Regions from separate parts of the Mesorhizobium humile genome, predicted to be linked through region 3. Evidence: predicted binding sites of a transcription regulator. Region 3 holds the regulator's gene; each other region holds the start of a gene.
What was found. Region 3 encodes LexA, which represses DNA repair genes until DNA is damaged. Its sites were predicted from a motif close to TGTTCNNNNTGTGTTCNG; they were not measured.
Positions count from the first base shown of each region.

Region 1: RFM52_RS31020 (ImuA family protein) is a predicted target of LexA. The motif match lies at 2,340-2,357, and genes of this name have one in related genera.
Region 2: RFM52_RS00405 (DNA recombination protein RmuC) is a predicted target of LexA. The motif match lies at 2,059-2,076, and genes of this name have one in related genera.
Region 4: RFM52_RS26760 (helicase-related protein) is a predicted target of LexA. The motif match lies at 2,679-2,696, and genes of this name have one in related genera.

Region 1 covers NZ_JAVIIV010000035.1:33,331-38,643, reverse strand. The annotation lists gene RFM52_RS31040 (GIY-YIG nuclease family protein) at 1-126, shown strand, start outside; gene RFM52_RS31035 (HpcH/HpaI aldolase/citrate lyase family protein) at 342-1,220, shown strand; gene RFM52_RS31030 (DUF1737 domain-containing protein) at 1,297-1,503, shown strand; gene RFM52_RS31025 (metallopeptidase family protein) at 1,759-2,196, opposite strand; gene RFM52_RS31020 (ImuA family protein) at 2,380-3,384, shown strand; gene RFM52_RS31015 (DUF6504 family protein) at 3,326-4,813, shown strand; gene RFM52_RS31010 (error-prone DNA polymerase) at 4,810-5,313, shown strand, end outside.
Region 2 covers NZ_JAVIIV010000001.1:80,311-85,623, reverse strand. The annotation lists gene RFM52_RS00420 (GNAT family N-acetyltransferase) at 1-484, opposite strand, end outside; gene fmt (methionyl-tRNA formyltransferase) at 481-1,416, opposite strand; gene def (peptide deformylase) at 1,475-2,005, opposite strand; gene RFM52_RS00405 (DNA recombination protein RmuC) at 2,109-3,362, shown strand; gene RFM52_RS00400 (GFA family protein) at 3,665-4,069, opposite strand; gene RFM52_RS00395 (cation diffusion facilitator family transporter) at 4,104-5,063, opposite strand; gene RFM52_RS00390 (transglutaminase-like domain-containing protein) at 5,186-5,313, opposite strand, start outside.
Region 3 covers NZ_JAVIIV010000008.1:109,634-114,946, forward strand. The annotation lists gene RFM52_RS14455 (ComEC/Rec2 family competence protein) at 1-2,312, shown strand, start outside; gene lexA (transcriptional repressor LexA) at 2,353-3,087, opposite strand; gene kynU (kynureninase) at 3,544-4,791, shown strand; gene RFM52_RS14470 (AMP-binding protein) at 4,807-5,313, opposite strand, start outside.
Region 4 covers NZ_JAVIIV010000022.1:86,417-91,729, forward strand. The annotation lists gene RFM52_RS26750 (acetyl-CoA C-acetyltransferase) at 129-1,313, shown strand; gene phbB (acetoacetyl-CoA reductase) at 1,438-2,163, shown strand; gene RFM52_RS26760 (helicase-related protein) at 2,862-5,313, shown strand, end outside.

The DNA of each region.
Region 1 (5,313 bases), on a different contig from region 3:
GTCGACATCACCGACGCCATTCAGCGTGAGACGTCATTGAAGCGCTGGCCGCGGCAATGGAAGATTGATTTGATCGAGAAGACCAATCCGGAATGGTTCGAACTGTTTCGCGGGATCGGCTGGTGAACGTTCTTCACCGTGGCGGCGCTCAGGCGTCACGGCATGGATTCTAGGGTCTGCGCGCGTCGCTTCGCTCCTTGCTCCGCCCTAGAATGACGAAGGATAGGCTGGCCGGACAGAACCGCCTCTGCCCTTGCCGGGCACTTCCCTCTTTGCGGGCCCTCAAGGACGATTTGCTTCCGCGCCTTGCCTCCCCCGCCATCACCCGGCATAGATCGGCCATGGCTCAAGAACCCTACCGCCCGCGCCGCTCGGTGCTTTACATTCCCGCCTCCAACGACAAGGCGCTCGCCAAGATCGCCTCGCTTGCCTGCGACGTCGTCATCATCGATCTCGAGGACGCCGTCCTGCCCGCTGACAAGAAAGCGGCGCGCGACAGGGTCGCCGGCATTCTCGCCGGGCGCGAAAGGCGCTGCGAGATGGTGGTGCGTATCAATCCTTTGGCCAGCGAGTGGGGCGCCGACGATTTGTTGGCCGTCGCCAAGGCGGAGCCCGACGGCATTCTCCTGCCCAAGATCGGCACGCCGCGCGACATCCTCGAGGCCGGCGACCTGCTGGACGACAATTTCGCGCCGGACAGCGTGAAACTGTGGGCGATGGTCGAGACGCCCAAGGCGCTGCTCAACATCGGCGCGATCGCCGAGCTCGGCCGCGATCCGGCGTCGCGCCTGGCTTGTTTCGTTGCCGGAACGAATGACCTGGTGAAGGCGGCCGGCATTCTGGCGACGCCCGACCGGCGCTATCTGATGCCGTGGCTGATGCAACTCGTGCTTGCCGCCCGCGCGGGCGGCATCGACGTGATCGACGGCGTCGCCAATGATTTTCGCGACCTTGACGCTCTTGCCCGGGAATGCGCCGATGGGGCCGCCATGGGTTTCGACGGCAAGTCGCTGATCCATCCCGCCCAGATCGAGCCGGCGAACCGCGCCTTTTCGCCATCGCCCGAGAGGCTGGCCGCGGCCCGCGCGATCAGGGATGCGTTCGCGCGGCCCGAAAATGCCGGCAAGGGCGTGATCGGGTTGGATGGCAAGATGGTCGAGCGGCTGCATCTGGCCGAAGCCGAGAAACTTCTGGCGAAGGCCGCAATCATCGGCGCATGATGCGGCGCGAGAAACGATTTTTTCAGACCCGGCTTTCCGCCCAGTCACGACAGGTTAGGCACGACAGGATAGATCCATGAAACTCTACCGCTTCCTCACCGGCCCGGACGACGCCACCTTCTGCCACAAGGTGACGGCCGCCCTGAACAAGGGCTGGCACCTGTTCGGCTCGCCGACCTATGCCTATGACAAGAAGACCAAGTCGATGCGCTGCGGCCAGTCCCTGGTGAAGGATGTCGAAGGCCAGGAATACAGAGCCGACACCAAGCTGAGCGACTGGTAAGGAAAGCGCTCAGAGACTGTTTCGAAATTCGCTCTGGCGAGTCATATGGTGGTGATTTCGAGAACCGGAGCGGAGCGGACATTTGGTCCATGAGCCTGCGCATGACCCCGAAAATCGAAATCGATTTTCGGAAAGGATCATGCGCCACCTAAAATTGCTGCAGCGTCCTTTGCGCGTCCAAGAGGACGCGCGGCGCTGCAGTAGCGCAGAAAGCGCCGCCAGATGGCCGCCGGAGTAGAATTTCCAAACAGTCTCTCAGCCCGGCGCCACCTGCTCGGCCGCTTCCTCGATCCGCTCCATGTCGTCGTCCGACAGGCCGAAATGGTGGCCGATCTCGTGGATCAGCACATGGGTGACGATGTCGCCCATCGTCTCCTCGTTCTCGGCCCAGTAGTCGAGTATGGCCCGGCGGTAGAGCGTGATGCGGTTCGGTCCCTCGCCGGTCTGCGGGTTCCAGCGTTCGGCGATGCCGCGCCCCTCGAACAGGCCGAGCAGGTCGAAGGGCGTCTCCAACGACAGGTCGTCCATGATCTCGTCGGTCGGGAAATCGGCGATCTGGATAATGATCTCGCCGGTGAGCTGGCGGAACTCGTCCGGCAGATGGGCATAGCTCTCCAGCGCCAGAAGCTCCATCTCGTCGATCGACGGCGAGAGCTGGTCGTGCCAGGTGCGTGTCTTGTAGATGCGGGCCATGTAACGTCCTTTGATCCCGGCATATAGGCTTTCGCGCCGATAGAGGCAAATGAGCCGGCTGGACGTCCGCTTTCAAGGTAAAAGCCGAAGGAATAAATTCCTTGTGACTCTGCTTGACTCTTCCCGGGCCCTCTGGAATCTATAGGAACATAACAGGAACAATTGCTGCCGGAAGTGAACGTCATGGCGATGAGCGCCGTGGCGCGGGACACTGTTTTTGCCCTGCGCCGCCAGATCGCGAAGATCGAGGGAACGCTGCCCGAGCGCCTGCAGGCGCCGGCGCTTGGCGTGCCTGCCAATGCCAGGTCGGACATGACGCTCGTCCGGCGCGGCCTCGCCGTGGCTTCGGCGGACGCTTTCCTGCACACCGGCATCGATCGCCTCGACACCGCCCTTGGCGGCGGGGTGCCCAGGGCGGCGCTCAGCGAAATCCATGGCCTGGAGACCCGCGATGCCGGCGCCGTTGCCGGCTTCGCACTCTCGCTCGTAAGCCTGATCCTCAAGCAGAAGCGGGGCCTGCCGATCCTCTGGGTCGGCACGGCGGAAATCTTTCACGAGGCCGGCCTTCCCTATGCCAGGGGGCTGAGCGCCCTGTTCGGCATCGAGCCGGAGCAATTGCTGTTTTCCGAGGCGTCGAAGCTGCTCGACGCGCTGTGGATCGCCGAGGAGGCCGCCCGCATGACGGCCTTCGCCGCGGTCATCCTCGAGATCCGCGGCAGTCCCCAGCGGCTCGACCTCACCGCCACGCGCCGGCTGCACGCCCGCGCCCAGAATGCCGGCCGCCCGGTGCTGTTGCTGCGCCATGCCGGCGAGGCCGATCCAACCGCCGCGCCGGTGCGCCTCATCGTTTCGGCGGCGCCTTCGGCAAGCCGCGAGACAGTCGCCGGGCCGCTCGCCGGCTCGATCGGCCGCCCTGCCTTCACCGTCGATATCGGCAAGAGCCGCACGGCCCTGCCCGGACAATTCACACTGGAGTGGAACCCAAATGAGCACGCTTTTGCAGAAAGAACAGAGAATTCTGTCGCTGTGGTTCCCGCATCTGCCCGCGGAGCGGATCCTGCGCCAGCGTCTGGGGCGGTCCTGGCGTTCCCGGCCGTCGCAGCACCTGCCGCCATCTCACCCACCGCTTGTGGTCAGCCATCGCGACAACAACACCCAGCGCATCGCGGCCCTCGACGAGCGGGCTGAGGCGCTGAAATTGAAGCGCGGCATGGGCATCGCCGATGCGCGCGCCATGCACCCCACGATCGACGTGGTGGAGGCCGACCCGGAGGCCGACCGACGCCTGCTCGAAGGCCTTGCCGACTGGTGCGATCGCTACACGCCGCTGGTAGCGATCGACGCCGAGGACGGGCTGTTCCTCGACGTCACCGGCTGCACGCATCTGTTCGGCGGCGAGCGCGCCATGCAGGACGAGATCCTCACCCGCTTCTTCCAGCAGGGTTTCGATGTCCGCGCCGGGCTCGCCTCCACGCCGGGCGCCGCCTGGGCGGCGGCGCGCTTCCATGGCGACCGCATCATTGCCGGCGGCGAGGAGGAGGCGCTGCTTGTGCCATTGCCATTGTCGGCGCTGCGCATCGCGCCGGAGACCCGCGCCGGCCTGGAGAGCGTCGGCCTGCGCACCGCCGGCGCGGTGATGGCGGCGCCCCGGGCGCCGCTCGCCCGCCGCTTCGGCGCCACCTTGCTTCTGCGCCTCGACCAGGCGCTCGGCCGCCTCGACGAGGCCGTGTCGCCGCGCCTTCCCGTCGCGCCGCTCTCGGTCGAGCGCCACCTTGCCGAGCCGGTCGTGCTCACCGACGACATCGAGCGGCTGGTGAGCCGCCTTGCCGTCGCCTTGAAGAGCGACCTCGAACGGCGCGGCGAGGGCGCGCGCACGCTGGCGCTGCTTCTCTTCCGCGTCGACGGCGCCGTCAGCCGCATCGCCGTCGGCACCTCGCGCCCGATGCGCGAGCCGCGGCTGATCCAAAGGCTGTTCCATGAGCGGTTGACCGCGCTGGAGCAGACCATCGACGCCGGCTTCGGCTTCGACCTCGTGCGGCTGTCCGTGCTGTCGGTCGCGGCCTTCGACTTGGCTCAGGGCGACCTCACCGGCGAGACGAACGACGATGACGCCGACATCGCTTTATTCGCCGACCGCGTCCGCGCCCGTCTCGGCGAGGCCGCCGTGCTGAAGCCGGTGGCCGTCGAAAGCCATCTGCCGGAACGCGCCGTCAAGACCGTGCCTTTCGCCGAAGCGCCGCAACGGCGCGCGCCGGCGGCCGGACGGGCGGCACCCCGAACCGCGCCGCCGATGACCATCTATCCGCCGGAGCGGCCGGTGCGCCTGTTCCGCTCGCCCGAGCCGATCGAGGTGCCGGCGACCGAGATCCCGGAAGGCCCGCCGATGAATTTCCGCTGGCGGCGCGCGCTCTACCGCGTCGCCCGCGCCGAAGGGCCGGAACGCATCGCCGCCGAATGGTGGCGGCAATTGCCCGGCGAGGAAGAGGCGCCGACCCGCGACTATTACCGCATCGAGGACAGCGAGGGGCGCCGCTACTGGCTCTATCGCCAGGGCCTCTACGGCACCGCCCCGCAAGCCGCGCCGCCGCGCTGGTTCATGCATGGGGTGTTTGCATGAACGCGCTGACCGTCATTCCCTATGCCGAGTTCGGCATCCGGTCGAATTTCTCCTTCCTGCGCGGCGCCTCCAAGCCGGAGGAGCTGGTGGTCACGGCGAAATTCTACGGTTTTGCCTCGATCGGGCTTGCCGACAGGAACACGGTCGCCGGCGTCGTGCGCGCCTGGCAGCAGGCCAGGGTGGAGAAGATGGGCTATCACCCCGGCTGCCGGCTGGTATTCGGCGACGGCACGCCGGACATCCTCGCCTATCCCCGCGATCGCCAGGGCTGGGGCCATCTCTGCCGCATGCTGACCCAGGCCAATCTGCGCGACGAGAACGAGAAGGGCGCGACGCTGCTCCAACTGGCCGACCTGCTCGAATGGGGCGATCGGATGTCGCTGGCGATCCTGCCCGATCTGTCCGCAGGCACGGAAGACAATCTGGTCTTAATTAGCCGGCTTATTGATCGGTTTGGCGCGGCGCTCCGACTGGCCGTGGCGCCGGATTATGCCGGCAAT
Region 2 (5,313 bases), on a different contig from region 3:
CCGAAGCGTAGACCAGCTTGCCGGTCTCGGGCGCGTCGCCCCAGGCCAGCGCCTGCAGCGCCTCGCCCTGATACTCGCTCTCGAACTTCCCGGCGCGGGCATGGCTATAACCGAAGCGGCCGTAATAGACCGGATCGCCCAGAACCACGGCCAATTTCTCGCCGGCTTCCTTGAGGCGCACATGCGCCTCGCGGATCAGCGCGCCGCCGATGCCGGTGCCGTGAAAGGAGGGCTCGACCGCCAGCGGCGCAAGCGCGACAGCCGCGAACTCTTTGGCGCCGTTTCGCACGAAAAGCCGCGAGAAAAGAATATGGCCGACGACCTGGCCGTCTTCCTCGGCAACCAGCTCGACGACGGCATCGCCGCCGGTGACAAGGGCGTCGACCAGGCCGGCTTCCGCCTGCTGGCCAAAGGCATGCTCTTCGACGAGGCGGATCGCCTCGCGATCCCGCGGCGTCGCCGCGCGTATCGACATCATGCTCATGTGAGTTTCATTCCTTTTTCGATCTTGGCTCCGCGCAAAAACTCCTGCGCGGCGGCAGGCTTTCCGCCCGCCCGTTGAACTTCGACCAGCCTGACCGCGCCTGCCCCGCAGGCAACCGTCAGCCGGTCATCGAGAATTCCTCCCGACTCGCCGACGCCATCCGAGAGCGTCGAGCGAAGCAGTTTCAGCCGCTCCATGCGGCCGCCAATTTCGACCTCGCACCACGCGCCCGGAAAGGGCGAGAGGCCGCGAATGTGATTGTGGACTTCGCCAGAAGGCCGCGTCCAGTCTACGCGTGTCTCCGATTTATCGATCTTTCGGGCGTAGGTCACCCCTGCCGTTGCCTGCGGGGTAAATGTCAGACAATTTATCCCCAACTGCGCGAGCGCCTCGACCATCAGCGAAGCGCCTTGTGCCATCAGGCGGTCATGCAATTCGCCGGCCGTCATATCGGGTGCGATGGCGACTTTTTCAACCAATGCCACCGGTCCGGTGTCCAGACCCTCTTCCATCTTCATGATCATCATGCCGGTTTCGCTATCTCCGGCCATGATCGCACGCTGGATGGGAGCAGCACCACGCCAGCGTGGCAAAAGCGAGGCATGGCCGTTGAGACAGCCGAGCCTGGCCGCCTCGAGAACCGCTTTCGGCAACAGCAGGCCATAGGCGACGACGACCGCGACATCGGCCTGCAAGGCGGCAAAAGCCTGTTGCTCGGCGTCGCTTTTCAGCGATGTCGGCGTGCGCACGTCGAGCCCCAGCCGCTCGGCCTCGCGCTGCACCGGGGACGGCGTCAGTTCCAGCCCGCGCCGGCCTGCGGCGCGCGGCGGCTGCGTGTAGACGGCCGCGATCTCGTGGCCGGCCTCGGCGATGGCGCGCAAGGTCGGCACGGAAAAATCCGGCGTGCCCATGAAGATGACGCGAAGCGGCATGATGTCCTGCGATCCTGTCTTGCGGTAGGCTCAGGTGCTCGCGCGGCCGAAACGGCCCTTAGCCCACCATCTTGCCCGGCGCCTTGTCCTTGGCGAGCTTCTTGAACTTCCGCACCACCATGTCGCGCTTCAGCTTCGAGATGTGGTCGATGAACAGCACGCCGTTGAGGTGGTCGATCTCGTGCTGCAGGCAGGTGGCCATCAGCCCCTCCGCCTGAATCTCCTGAAGCCTGCCGTCGCGGTCGAGATACTTCACCCGCACCGAGGCCGGGCGCTCGACCTCGGCGTAATAGTCGGGAATCGACAGGCAGCCTTCCTCATAGACGGAACGCTGGTCGGAACTCTCGAGCACTTCCGGATTGATGAAGACATGCGGCTGAGGCTCCTCGCCTTCCTTGGCGAGGTCGATGACCAGCAGCCGTCGCGGCTCGCCGACCTGGATGGCCGCAAGGCCGATGCCCGGCGCGTCATACATGGTTTCCAGCATGTCGTCGGCCAGCTTGCGCAAATCGGCATCGACGTGCTCGACCGGCTTGGAAAGCTGGCGCAGGACGGGATCGGGGAGAATGATGAGCGGCTTGATCGACATGGCGTCTCACCTAAGACGTCGTTGGAAAAGCGTCAACCGGTGTGGAATCGGCCTGTTCACGTTTTGATCTGTGCCACGCGGCCGAATCGGTTATGCTGGCCAAATGAACGACATGACCACCATCCTTTCACAACCGATCGCGCGGCTCGGCGCCTCCACGATCACGCTCGGCCAGGCGCTGGGTTTCGGCGTGTTGCTGCTGCTGTCGCAGTTTGTAGGATTGGCCGTGGCCTTGTGGCGCGCGGCCAAGGCGCGCGCGGTGGCCGCGGCCGAAGCGGCCGACCATGCCCGGGACACCGAGGCGCGCATCGCCGACGTCCTGCGGTCGCAGGCCGAGATGCACGGACGCATGGGCGCGATCGCCGAGGTGTTCGGGACGCGGCAGGCCGAGCTTACCCAGTCGCTCGGACAACGGCTCGACGCCATGACCGGCCGTCTCGGCCAGACCATGGCCGAGCAGACCAAGTCGACGCATGAAAGCCTTGCCAAGCTGCAGGAGCGGCTGGCGGTGATCGACACCGCGCAAGGCAACATCCAGTCCTTGGCCGGCCAGGTCGTGCAGCTGCAGGCGATCCTTTCCAACAAGCAGACACGCGGCGCCTTCGGCCAGTCGCGTATGGAGGCGATCGTCGCCGACGCCCTGCCGCATGGCGCCTATGAATTCCAGGCGAGCCTCTCCAACGGCAGCCGGCCCGATTGCCTGGTGCGGATGCCCAACGGCGCGCCGATGCTGGCCATCGACGCCAAGTTCCCGCTCGAAGCCTGGAACGCCATCCGTGCCGCCGAAGGCGCCGACATGCAGAAGGCGGCGGCGCAGGCTTTCCGGCGCGACATCGAGGTGCATATCCGCGATATCGCCGAAAAATACCTGCTCCAGGGCGAGACGCAGGACACCGCCTTCATGTTCGTGCCGTCGGAATCGGTGTTCGCCGAAATCCACGAGAATTTCGAGGCGGTGGTGCAGAAGGCGCATCGCGCCCGCGTCGTCATCGTTTCGCCCTCGTTGCTGATGCTGTCGATCCAGGTCATCCAGGCGATCCTCAAGGACGCCCGCATGCGAGAGCAGGCACATCTGATCCAGGGCGAGGTCATTCGGCTGATGGAGGACGTGGGGCGCGTCGACGAGCGCGTGCGCCGGCTGCAGACGCATTTCGGCCAGGCGGCGCGGGACATCGACGACATCCTGGTTTCGACATCGAAGGTGACCAAGCGCGGCCAGAAGATCGAGGCGCTGGAATTCGCCGAGGGCGAGACCGAGGCCGCGCGAAGTGCGGCGCCAAAGGCAGAGGGCGGTCCGCGCGTGGCCGATTCAAAGACCGGCCAGTTGAGGCTGCGCGTCGTCGAAGGCGACGAGTAGTTGCTCGACGCGGACGTTGGAACGAGCGATTCTTCCTTCGCTTGCAAGGTCGCATACCTCGGAGATTGGCCAAACGCCCATCGCTTCGTCATTCTAGGGCGGAGCAAGGAGCGAAGCGACGCGCGCAGACCCTAGAATCCATGCCGTGACACTAAGGGGTTGCAACTGTTGCAGAATTCGGCACCGTTGCACCATCGGCTACTGTCACGGCATGGATCCTCGGGTCAAGCCCGAGGATGACGAAGGCGTGCAGGATTCGGCCAATCGCCAAGGCTTGCGCCAGCGGGCCGATCCGATAGCCCTTACTGCTCTTCCGTCGTCGCCATGCCCACGAATTCCGGAAGCCAGCGCAGGGCCGATCGGTGCCATTTCTGCTGTCTCGGGACCAAATCCTGACGCTGCCTGGCGGTCCCGACCCTGATCCCATAGACCTTCGGACCATCGCCGACTGACGTCGCGTAAAGATGCGAGCCGCACTCGGCACAAAAAGCCTGGGCGCGCCTGGCGCCGCTTGCCACGACCTTGATGTAGATCTTCGGCGCGCCCCGGGTGATCCGGTAGTCGCTTTCCGGCGCCGGGACGGTAACCCGGAAGGCGGTGCCGGTCAGTTGCTGGCAGTCGGTGCAGTGGCAGATCGAGGTCTTTTCCGGATCGACCTCCGCCTCGTAGGCGATCGCGCCGCAATGGCATCCGCCGTCGATCTTCATCGTTCCTTCTCCTCACAAACTCGCTGCATTGAACCTAACCCTCCTCGGAGACCTCGGCGATGGCCTTGCGCCGCTGCTCCCATGTGCCAGTCGCCTGCGGCTTGACGAAGAGCCTTGAGATTTGCGGCATTTCCGTCTTGAGCCTTGCCTCCAGGCGCTCGACGCAGGCCTCGATCTCGGGCGCGGTGAGGTGATCCTCGAATTCGATGCTCAAGCCGGCGACGATTTCCTCCGGACCGATATGGACGCTCAATATGCCGTTCGCCCGCTGCACCGCAGGGTCTTGCTGGGCGATCGCCAGCACCCGCTTCTGCACCTGCGGCGAGGCCGGCTCGCCGAGCAGCAGGCTCTTGCTTTCGCGCGCCAGGAAGATCGCCGTCGCGCCCAGGATCAGCGCTATGCCGATCGAGGCGACGCCGTCGAGCTCGGGCATTTTCATGATTTCGGCCGCCAGTATGCCGGCGAAGGCGACGATCAGGCCAAGCAAGGCGGCGCTGTCCTCGAACAGCACGGTAAAGACGCTCGGATCCTTGCTTCGGTGAATTGCTTCGAACCAGCCCTGGCCGCCCTTCTGCTGCCGGAACTCCTTCAGCGCCACCAGCCAGGAGCTCCCTTCGAACAGGAAAGACAGACCAAGCACGACATAGTTGACCTTGGCGTTGACGACCGGCTCCGGCGCCATGATGTGGATGACGCCTTCGTAGAAGGAAACGCCGGCGCCGAGCGCGAACACCAGAAGCGCAACGATGAAACTCCAGAAATAAAGCTCGCGCCCGTGTCCGAGCGGGTGGGTGCGGTCGGGCGGCCGCGCGGCGCGGTGCATGCCATAGAGAAGCAGCGCGCCATTGCCTGTGTCGACCAGCGAATGCACGCCTTCCGACAGCATGGCGGACGAACCGGTGAAGGCGGCCGCCGCGAATTTGGTCACAGCGATCGCCAGATTGCCGGCTAGCGCTGCGTAAATCACTTTTTTCGAGCCGGCGTGGCCTGCCATCTGTTCCTGACCTGTCCGATACGACCGACCTTAGTGGCCTGCCGGCCAAAGCTCCACAGATATGCACAACGCGCTGACGGTCCGGTCGTTCAAAGCGGGAGGCGGCTCGTGACGCGAAACTGTTATTCGACGACTTCGTCGGTCCATACTCTGAAACCGGCAAGCGTGCCCGGTCCAAAGATATGGGTCAGCGGCACATCAGCCGCGTCGCGGCCGGAGGCAATCAGGATGCGGCCGATGCGCGGGGCAT
Region 3 (5,313 bases):
CCGGTGACGGTGCAATACAACCGGTCCCGCCAACAGCCACCATCGGCCGGATCCGCAAACAGCTTGGCCGCGCCTCGCTTCCCGCACTGCGCCGAAGCATCGGCACCGCGGCGGCCACCGAGCTCGACCGCGGCATCGGCTTCCTGCTGGTGCCCGTGTTCCTGGCCGCTGGTGTCATCTACTACTTCTCGCTGAACACTGAGCCCGATCTCTACAGGCCGCTCGCGGCGGTGGCCCTGATGGCTGTTTGCGCGGCGGTTTCGCGTTCCCGGCACAGAACGCACCTTGTCTTCGTGGCGGCGTTTTTCTGCGCCTTGGGCTTTCTCGCGGCCAAGGTGGAGACCTGGCGGATGGCGACCCCGATGCTGGGTTCCGAAATCCAGACACGGCTGACGGGGCGCCTCGTCACCGCCGAGGCGATGGCCAACGGCCGCATCCGGCTGACAATCGATCTGATTTCCACGGAGCATCCCAAGCTGCGCTATGCGCCGGACCGCGTCAGGCTGTCGGCACGCAGGATCCCGCCAGAGATGATCGCCGGGTCGATGCTGACCGGCTATGCCAAGCTGCTGCCGCCGACAGGCCCGGTTCGGCCGGACAGCTATGACTTTTCCTTCGACAGCTACTTTGCCGGCATCGGCGGCAGCGGCTTTTTCCTGGGCGATCCAAAGCTGATTGCCCCGGCAGAAGCGCCATTCGGAGCGCGCGTCGCATCGGCTGTCGAAAACGCGCGCGAAGGCATTGCCGACCATATCAGGAGCGCCATCGGCGGGTCCGAAGGCGAGATCGCGGCGGCGCTGATCGTCGGCGTGCGCGCCGGCATTCCGGAAGCGATCAACGAGTCGATGCGGCGCACCGGCATCTACCACATCATCTCGATCTCCGGCCTGCACATGGCACTTGTCGCGGGCACGATCATGGTCCTTTTGCGCGGCACCTTCGCGCTGTTTCCGGATTTCTCGTCACGCCGACCGGTGAAGAAATATGCCGCTGCAATCGCGCTGGCCTCGATTGCCGCCTACCTCGTGATCTCCGGCATCGTGGTCGCGGCCGAGCGAAGCTTCATCATGCTGGCCGTGATGCTGGTCGCCGTGCTTTTCGACCGCGCGGCGCTGACCATGCGCAACCTGGCGATCTCTGCCATCGCCGTCATCCTGGTCTCGCCGCACGAAGTGGTCGGCCCGAGCTTCCAGATGTCTTTCGCCGCCACCGCTGCGCTTGTCGGCGCCTATGCCGGCTTTGCCGACTATCGCGCCGGCAAAACGACAGCGCCGCCGGCAAGGCGTTCGTTTCTCGGGTTCGTATCGCAAAAACTGGCGGTTGGCGTGGGCGGCGCCGCCATAACGTCGCTCATCGCAGGCAGCGCGACGTTGCTGTTTGCGATCTGGCATTTTCAGCGCGTGTCGCCGCTCAGCCTGCTGGCCAATCTGGCGGTCATGCCGATCGTTTCGCTGATCGTCATGCCGTTCGCCGTGTTGAGCGCGCTCGCCATGCCCTTCGGCTTCGACGGTCCCTTCCTCTTTGTCATGGGCAAGGGCCTGACGGCGATGATCGCCATTTCGGCGTGGATATCCGAGCGCTCACCGGTCGACGCCGTCGGGCTGATCTCGATCCAGTCGGTGCTGCTGGCGACGGTCGCGCTGGTCATCGCAACGATGGCGACCACGTGGCTCAGGCTTGCCGCGGTACCCTTCGCGCTCGCGGCGCTGCTGGCCATTCCCCATGTCCGCACGCCGGATGTGCTTGTCTCGGAGGACGCGCATCTGGTGGCGATGCCGATCGGAGGCGGCGAGCTTGCGATCAACCGCGCGCGCTCCAACGAGTTCACCACCGACAACTGGAAACGAGCGCTGAAAGCCGAGGATATCGTGCCGCCGGAGACGTTCGCCAAGGACGCCCTCGACATCGCCGATCCCGTCGACCTGCCGCCTGGCTCGCCCTTCTACTGCACCGGAGACCTCTGCATCGGCCGGCATCCTTCCGGCGCCATCGTCGCGCTTGCCGAGAACCGCGGCAGCGCCCGACCGGCCTGCGGGTTCGCAGATCTCATCGTCATCAACGATGCAACGGCCTACAACCCATGCCGCGATCCGCGCGTGCTCGTCGTCACCAAGCGGCAGCTGGCGCGCGACGGCAGCGCCGCCATCTTCTTCGATCCGCAATCGGCGACCGCCCGGCCAACCGTTCGCTACGCGGTCGACGAGCCATATCGTCCCTGGCACGAGCAGCGGAAATACACACGCGAGGCGAGGGGGCTGCCGCCCTATCAACGACCGGAAAAGCCGGCGGCCGCGCCGCAGCCGACAGAATAGATGTCACGCATTCCCGGCGAAGACCGCCGCGCGGTTCTGCTCAGTAGCGACGGATAAGTCCGACGAGCTTGCCCTGAACCTTGACCCGATCCGGTCCGAAGATACGGGTCTCATAGGCCGGGTTGGCGGCCTCGAGCGCGATCGAGGCACCCTTGCGGCGAAACCGCTTCAAGGTCGCTTCCTCGTCGTCGACCAGCGCCACCACGATCTCGCCCGGGCTTGCCGTATTGGCGTTGCGGATGATGACGGTGTCGCCGTCGAAGATACCGGCCTCAATCATCGAGTCGCCCTTGACCTCCAGCGCATAGTGCTCGCCGCCCATGATCATGTCCGGCGGCACCGAGATCGAGTGCGTCTGGTGCTGGATGGCGTCGATCGGCACGCCGGCGGCAATGCGGCCCATCACCGGAATGGATACGGCCGAAACAGCGTCGTCGTCATTGCTGGGTGTCGGCGTGCGCGAGGGCGCTGCCGGCTTGACCTGGCGGTTAAGATTGCCTTGGCCGCCCTGGATGACGCTTGGCGAGAACTTCTTCGCGGCATTCAGGCCAGGCGCGATCGAGTCGGGCAGGCGCAAGACTTCGAGGGCGCGCGCCCGGTTCGGCAGCCGGCGAATGAAGCCGCGCTCTTCCAGCGCCGTGATCAGCCGGTGGATGCCGGACTTCGAGGCAAGGTCGAGCGCCTCCTTCATCTCGTCGAAGGATGGAGGAATCCCGCTCTCCTTCAGGCGTTCATGGATGAACATCAGGAGTTCATGTTGTTTGCGCGTCAGCATTGGCGGCCCCCACGGGTTCTGAAACCAGAATCGGAAAAACAAACCCAGAACAAACACTATCTGTTCCAGTTGTGTTCCGCAACCGTTTAAAGTTTAATGAATTTCTTAAGGCTGCCGAAACAATGTTGCATTCGAGGACGCCAGCCGCCGCCAGTAGGGCGGTGGCATTGATTCCGCTCGATTTTGCAGCACTGCCTAAGTTGAAACAGCAGGCAGCGCCATCACGAAAGCGCGGGTCGGACCGCGTGGACCACCCTTTGCGCATGCTGCACCGTGAACGAAACGAACCCAAAATGCCAACTTCGGCGATTTGCCGGTTCTCTGTTCTCGCGGTCTATGGACCATCTAACACAGGACGAAAGGTTCTTGCCCCGACGCCGACTGGGGTGAGACAACCGCCGTTGGCCGTCTGGCGATTTGCGAGCGGCGCTGGGTCGAGATGGAGGCGGTAACGCGATGAGGGGAATTCCTGGCCGTGCTGAAGTCGAGGCGATGGATGCCGCGGATCCGCTGCGCGCCCTGCGCGATCGCTTCATCCTGCCGGAAGGGGTGATCTATCTCGACGGCAACTCGCTGGGTGCGGCGTCCTCCGAGGTTTTCGACGAGATCGAGAAAGCGGCAACGCGCGAATGGGCGCATGATCTTATCCGCGCCTGGAATACCGCGGGCTGGTTCCAAATGCCTGTCGAACTGGGCGACCGGCTCGGGCGACTGATCGGCGCGGCGGCCGGACAGACCGTCGTTTGCGATACGACGTCGATCAACATCTACAAGGTCCTGCATGCGGCGCTGGCGATGCGGCCCGACCGATCCGTGATCGTTGCCGAGGGCGACAGTTTTCCGACCGATCTCTACATGGCGGAGGGCGTGGCCTCCACGCGTCCTGGTACGGTGCTGCGGCTCGAAGGTGTCGACGCCCCGACGATCGAGGAACTGATCAACAGCCAAGTCGCGGTCATCCTGGTCAACCACGTCAACTACAAGTCCGGCCGGTTGCGCGACATGGCGGCCTTGACGCGCAAGGCCCACGAAGCCGGCGCGCTGATCGTCTGGGACCTCTGCCATACGGCAGGCGCGTTGCCGGTGGATCTTGATGGTTCGAGTGCCGACTTCGCTGTCGGCTGCACCTACAAGTATCTCAATGGCGGCCCGGGCGCGCCCGCCTTCATCTATGCCGCGAATCGCCACCACGGCGACATTCGCCAGCCGCTCAGCGGCTGGTGGGGGCACGCCCGGCCTTTCGCGTTCGAGCAGGGCTACGCCATCGGCACGGGCATCCGCCGGTTCCTGTGCGGAACACAGCCGGTGCTGTCGATGCGGGCGCTGAAGGGCGCGCTGGACCTCTGGGACAAGGTCGACATGAATGCCGTGCGCGACAAAAGCATCGCCCTGACGGACTTGTTCATCCGGCTTGTCGAAGCCCGATGCGGCGCCTTCGGCCTCGAACTGGAAAGCCCGCGCGATGGCGCCGAGCGTGGCAGCCAGGTGTCGTTCGCCCATCCGCACGGTTACCAGGTGATGCGCGCCCTGATCGAGCGCGGCGTGATCGGCGATTTCCGCGCGCCATACACCATCCGCTTCGGCTTCACACCGCTCTATGTCGGCTATCGGGATGTCTGGGAGGCCGTCGAAGTGCTGGAAGACATCCTGCGCACCGGCGTCTGGCGGGAAGCGCGCTTCGCGGTCAAGGAGGCCGTCACCTGAATCGGGCTTTCTCGCTCAATGGGGCTTTTCGGCGCGCAGGCGGAAGCGCTGGATCTTGCCGGTCTGGGTCTTGGGCAAGGCGGCGATGAACTTCACCGAGCGCGGGTATTTGTAGGGCGCGATCGTTGCCTTGACGTGATCCTGCAGACGCTTGACCGTCGCGGCATCCGGCGCCGCGCCCGGCGCCAGCACGACATGCGCCTCGACGATCTGGCCGCGTTCGGCGTCCTCGGCGCCGATGACGGCGCATTCCGCGACATCCGGATGCGACAGTAGCGCGGCCTCGACTTCCGGCCCGGCAATGTTGTAGCCGGCGCTGACGATCATGTCATCGGAGCGGGCGGCGAAATGGAAGAAGCCGTCTTCGTCCTGCACGAAGGTGTCGCCCGTCAGGTTCCAGCCATCCCGCACATAGTCCTTCTGGCGATCGTCGGCCATGTAGCGGCAACCTGTCGGCCCACGCACCGCCAGCCTTCCCGTCGCGCCATGCGGCAACTCGCGCATCTCCTCGTCGACGATGCG
Region 4 (5,313 bases), on a different contig from region 3:
ACTGGCGCGCGCTCTGCTTGCCGCGCATGGCGGTCATGCCCATTTCCGGTTTGACTCAGGGTTTCGAACGGGCAAGAAAGTCCTAAAGCGATCTCGAAAATACGCCACCTCGAAGTCTGGAGAAGAAAATGTCCGCTTCCAATTCAATCGTCGTCGCCAGCGCCGCCCGCACCGCGGTCGGCTCCTTCAACGGCAGTTTCGCCGCCACGCCGGCGCATGAGCTCGGCGCCGTCGTCATCAGGGAATTGCTCGCGCGTTCCGGCGTCGAGGCGGCGGAAGTCGACGAGGTCATCCTCGGTCAGGTGCTGACCGCCGCTCAAGGCCAGAACCCGGCGCGCCAGGCCTCGATCAACGCCGGCCTGCCGAAGGAGACCACCGCCTGGGGCCTCAACCAGGTCTGCGGCTCGGGCCTGCGCGCCATCGCGCTCGGCATGCAGCAGATCGCCACGGGCGATGCCAAGGTGATCGTCGCCGGCGGCCAGGAATCGATGTCGCTGTCGCCGCATGCCGAGCATCTGCGCGCCGGCGTCAAGATGGGCGACTACAAGATGATCGACACCATGATCAAGGACGGCCTGTGGGATGCCTTCAACGGCTACCATATGGGCAACACCGCCGAGAACGTCGCACGCCAGTTCCAGATCACCCGCGAAACCCAGGACGAGTTCGCGCTCGCCTCGCAGAACAAGGCCGAAGCCGCGCAGAAGGCCGGCAGGTTCAAGGACGAGATCGTCGCCTTCACCATCAAGGGCAAGAAGGGTGACACCATCGTCGACCAGGACGAGTATATCCGTCTCGGCGCGACGCTCGACGCCATGACCAAGCTGAAGCCCGCTTTCGACAAGGACGGCACGGTCACGGCCGCCAACGCCTCCGGCATCAATGACGGCGCCGCCGGCGCGCTGCTGATGACCGAGGCCGAGGCTGCCCGGCGCGGCATCACCCCGCTGGTCCGCATCGCCTCCTGGGCGACCGCCGGCGTCGATCCGGCGATCATGGGCACGGGGCCCATTCCCGCTTCGAAGCGGGCGCTGGAAAAGGCCGGCTGGTCGGTCAAGGATCTCGACCTCGTCGAGGCCAACGAAGCCTTCGCCGCGCAGGCATGCGCCGTCAACAAGGGCATGGGCTGGGACCCCTCGATCGTCAACGTCAACGGCGGCGCCATCGCCATCGGCCATCCGATCGGCGCGTCTGGCGCCCGCGTCTTCAACACGCTGGTCTACGAGATGCGCCGCCGCGGCGCCAAGAAGGGTCTCGCCACGCTTTGCATCGGCGGCGGCATGGGCGTCGCCATGTGCGTCGAAGCACTCTGAAAGAGAAGTGAGTAGTGAATAGGGAGTAGCGAATAGGGAAGAATGGCGTCAGCGCGACAGGATATCAAACCCCTACTCGCTACTCGCTATTCCCTATTCACTCCCGACCAAAGGGAGGGAATGCATGAGCAAGGTAACAATCGTCACGGGCGGGTCGCGCGGCATCGGCGCGGCGATATCGGTCGCCTTGAAGAACGCCGGCTATTCGGTCGCGGCGAACTATGCCGGCAATGACGAGGCGGCACAGAAATTCAAGGCCGAGACCGGCATCCCGGTCTACAAATGGTCCGTCGCCGACTACGAGGCCTGCGCCGCCGGCATCAAGCAGGTCGAGGCCGATCTCGGTCCGGTCTCCGTGCTGGTCAACAATGCCGGCATCACCCGCGACGCCATGTTCCACAAGATGACGCCCGCGCAGTGGAAGGAAGTCATCGACACCAACCTCTCCGGCGTCTTCAACATGACGCATCCTTTGTGGAGCGGCATGCGCGACCGCAAGTTCGGCCGCGTCGTCACCATTTCCTCGATCAACGGCCAGAAGGGCCAGGCCGGCCAGGCCAACTACTCGGCCGCCAAGGCCGGCGACATCGGCTTCAGCAAGGCTCTTGCCCAGGAAGGCGCCCGCGCGGGCATCACCGTCAACGTCATCTGCCCCGGCTATATCGCGACCGAAATGGTCAAGGCGATCGACGAGAAGGTGCTCAACGAGCGCATCATCCCGCAGATCCCGGTCGGCCGCCTCGGCGAACCGGAAGAGATCGCGCGCTGCGTCGTCTTTCTGGCTTCCGACGAGGCCGGCTTCATCACCGGCTCGACCATCACCGCCAATGGCGGCCAGTACTTCGTCTGATACGCACGACACCAAGGCGGCTCCGGCAACGGAGCCGCCTTTTTCGCCCGCCGGCAAGCCCGGCGCGACACCGTGCCTCAATCCGGCACGCAAAAGTTAACGGCCCCGGCCACGCCCTGTGCGCAACCCCTCTCACAAGCTGTGAATCCTCGGTGGGCAAGCTGTGGATAACACCATATCTAGGGGTGAACAAACCGGGAAACTTCGCGCATCTCTGATTCGTCGCCGATTCGTTCTGGCTTTGGCCGAAAAGTTAATGGCGGAGCGCCAAAACATTACCGAAATCGTTAAATGCCGTTAAGAAAAATCAACAATTTCATAACCTTGCGAGCGTCCCTAGAGTCGACCGCGGCGGCTCGCCGGCAAAAGTTAACGACCGCTCGGGTCCAGCGGCGGTCAAGCATGAATCGGGCCAATTGCCCGATTCAGCATGTGGTGAGACTCAGCGTCAAAAAATCCACATATAGCCGTGAACAAAACCTGAATCAGAACGAGTCAGCGATTCGTCGCTGATTCGTTCCAGACTCGTTCCAGCCGTTAACAAGCAGCCGATTTTGAACGCCCCGGCCTGCCTCGCCTGTCTCCAAAGGAACATTCCGCTTTCGCTTCACGCCCGAAGTCCCTATGTGTCGCCTGTCACACGCGGCGGCATCGCCGTGCTTCAGACTACAAGCGGCAGAAACCTTATTTCCGAGCCGATGAACATCCAGCCGAAACATTCCCAGCCGCTGATCCTTTCAGGCCGCGACGTGACGGCCGTGCTAGGGCCCACCAACACCGGCAAGACCCATCTCGCCATCGAGCGCATGGTCGCGCACGAGACCGGCATCATCGGCCTGCCGCTGAGACTGCTTGCTCGCGAGGTCTATGCCCGTGTCTGCGAGAAGGTCGGCGCCCACAAGGTGGCGCTGATCACCGGCGAGGAGAAGATCGTGCCCGCCGGCGCGAAATATTCCGTCTGCACCGTCGAGGCGATGCCGCGCGAGACCGACGCCGCCTTCGTCGCCATCGACGAGGTGCAGCTCGCCGGCGATCTCGAGCGCGGCCATATCTTCACCGATCGCATCCTGCATCTGCGCGGCCGCCAGGAGACGCTGCTTCTGGGCGCCGCCACCATGCACGGCATCCTGCAGAAGCTGCTGAAGGGTGTGTCGGTGGTGACGCGGCCGCGGCTGTCGCACCTTGCCTATGCCGGCTCGAAGAAGCTCACCCGGCTGCCGCGGCGCACGGCGATCGTCGCTTTCTCCGCCGACGAGGTCTATGCCATCGCAGAACTGATCCGCCGCCAGCAGGGCGGTGCTGCCGTCGTGCTTGGCGCGCTTTCGCCGCGCACCCGCAACGCGCAGGTCGAGATCTTCCAGTCCGGCGACGTCGACTATCTCATCGCCACCGACGCCATCGGCATGGGGCTGAACCTCGACCTCGACCATGTCGCCTTTGCCCAGAACCGCAAATTCGACGGCTACCAATACCGCAACCTGACCGCGGCCGAGCTTGGCCAGATCGCGGGCCGCGCCGGCCGGCACCTGCGCGACGGCACGTTCGGCGTCACCGGCCAGGTCGATCCGTTCGACGAGGATCTGGTCGCCAAGGTCGAGGGGCACGACTTCGACCCGGTGAAGGTGCTGCAATGGCGCACCGCGGATTTCGACTTTTCCAGCCTCGATGCGCTGAAACGCTCGATCGAGACCAATGCACCGGTCGAAGGGCTGACCCGCGCGCTGCCGGCCGTGGACGCGCAGGCGCTGGAGCATCTGTCGCGCGACGGCGATATCCGCGCCTTGGCCACCGGCAAGGAGCGCGTGGCGCTGCTGTGGGAGGCCTGCGCGCTCCCCGACTACCGCAAGATCGCGCCGGCGCAGCATGCCGACCTCATCGCCTCCATCTATATGGACCTTGCTCGTCATGGCCATGTCGATGAGAATTACATGGCCGAGCAGGTGCGGCGCGCCGACACGACGGAAGGCGATATCGACACGCTCTCGCACCGGATCGCGCAGATCCGCACCTGGACTTTCGTCTCCAACCGCCCCGGCTGGCTGGCCGATCAGCTACACTGGCAGGAAAAGACGCGCGAAATCGAAGACAGATTGTCGGATGCGCTGCATGAGCGGTTGACGAAACGCTTCGTAGACCGCAGGACTTCCGTCCTCATGCGGCGCCTTAGAGAAAATACCATGCCTGAAGCCGAAATCAGCCCTACCGGAACCGTCCTCGTCGAAGGCCATCATGTCGGCGAGTTGCAAGGGTTCCGCTTCACCGCCGACCAGAGCGCCGGCGGCGAGGACGCCAAGGCGGTGCGTACCGCCGCCCAGAAGGCGCTCGCGGCCGAGTTCGACGCGCGCGCCGAGCGCTTTGCCGCCTGCGCCAATGGCGACCTGGCCTTGGGCTCGGACGGCATCTTGCGCTGGATCGGCGCGCCGATCGGCACGCTGGTCGCCGGCGACGAGGCGCTGAAGCCGCGCCTGGTGTTGCTTGCAGACGAGCAGCTGACTGGCCCTGCCCGCGACAAGGTGGCGGCGCGCGCCGAGCGTTTCGTCAATTTCCAGATCGAGTCGCTCTTGAAGCCGCTGGTCGATCTGAAGAATGCCGACCAGCTCACCGGCATCGCGCGCGGCATCGCCTTCCAGCTGGTCGAGCATTTCGGCCTGATCAACCGCCGCGACATCGCGGAGGAGATGAAATCTCTCGACCAGGAAGGCCGCGCGGCGCTGCGCCGCCTCGGCGTCCGCTTCGGCGCCTACCATGTCTTCGTGCCTGCGCTGATCAAGCCGGCGCCGGCCGGCCTGGTGACCTTGCTCTGGGCGCTGAAGAACGACGGCAAGGACAAGCCTGGCTTCGGCGACGTGGTGCATGCGCTGGCCTCGGGCCGCACCTCGGTGGTCATCGACCCGGCCTTCGACAAGACCTTCTACAAGCTCGCCGGCTACCGCAATCTCGGCCGCCGCGCCGTGCGCATCGATATCCTGGAAAGGCTTGCCGACCTCATCCGCCCGGCGACCAACTGGAAGCCCGGCCTCGGCCAGCGTCCGGACGGCGCCTATGACGGCCACGCCTTCATGGTGACGCCGCCGATGATGTCGATCCTCGGCGCCACCGCCGACGACATGGAAGAGATCCTCAAGGGTCTCGGCTATCGCTCCGAGGCAA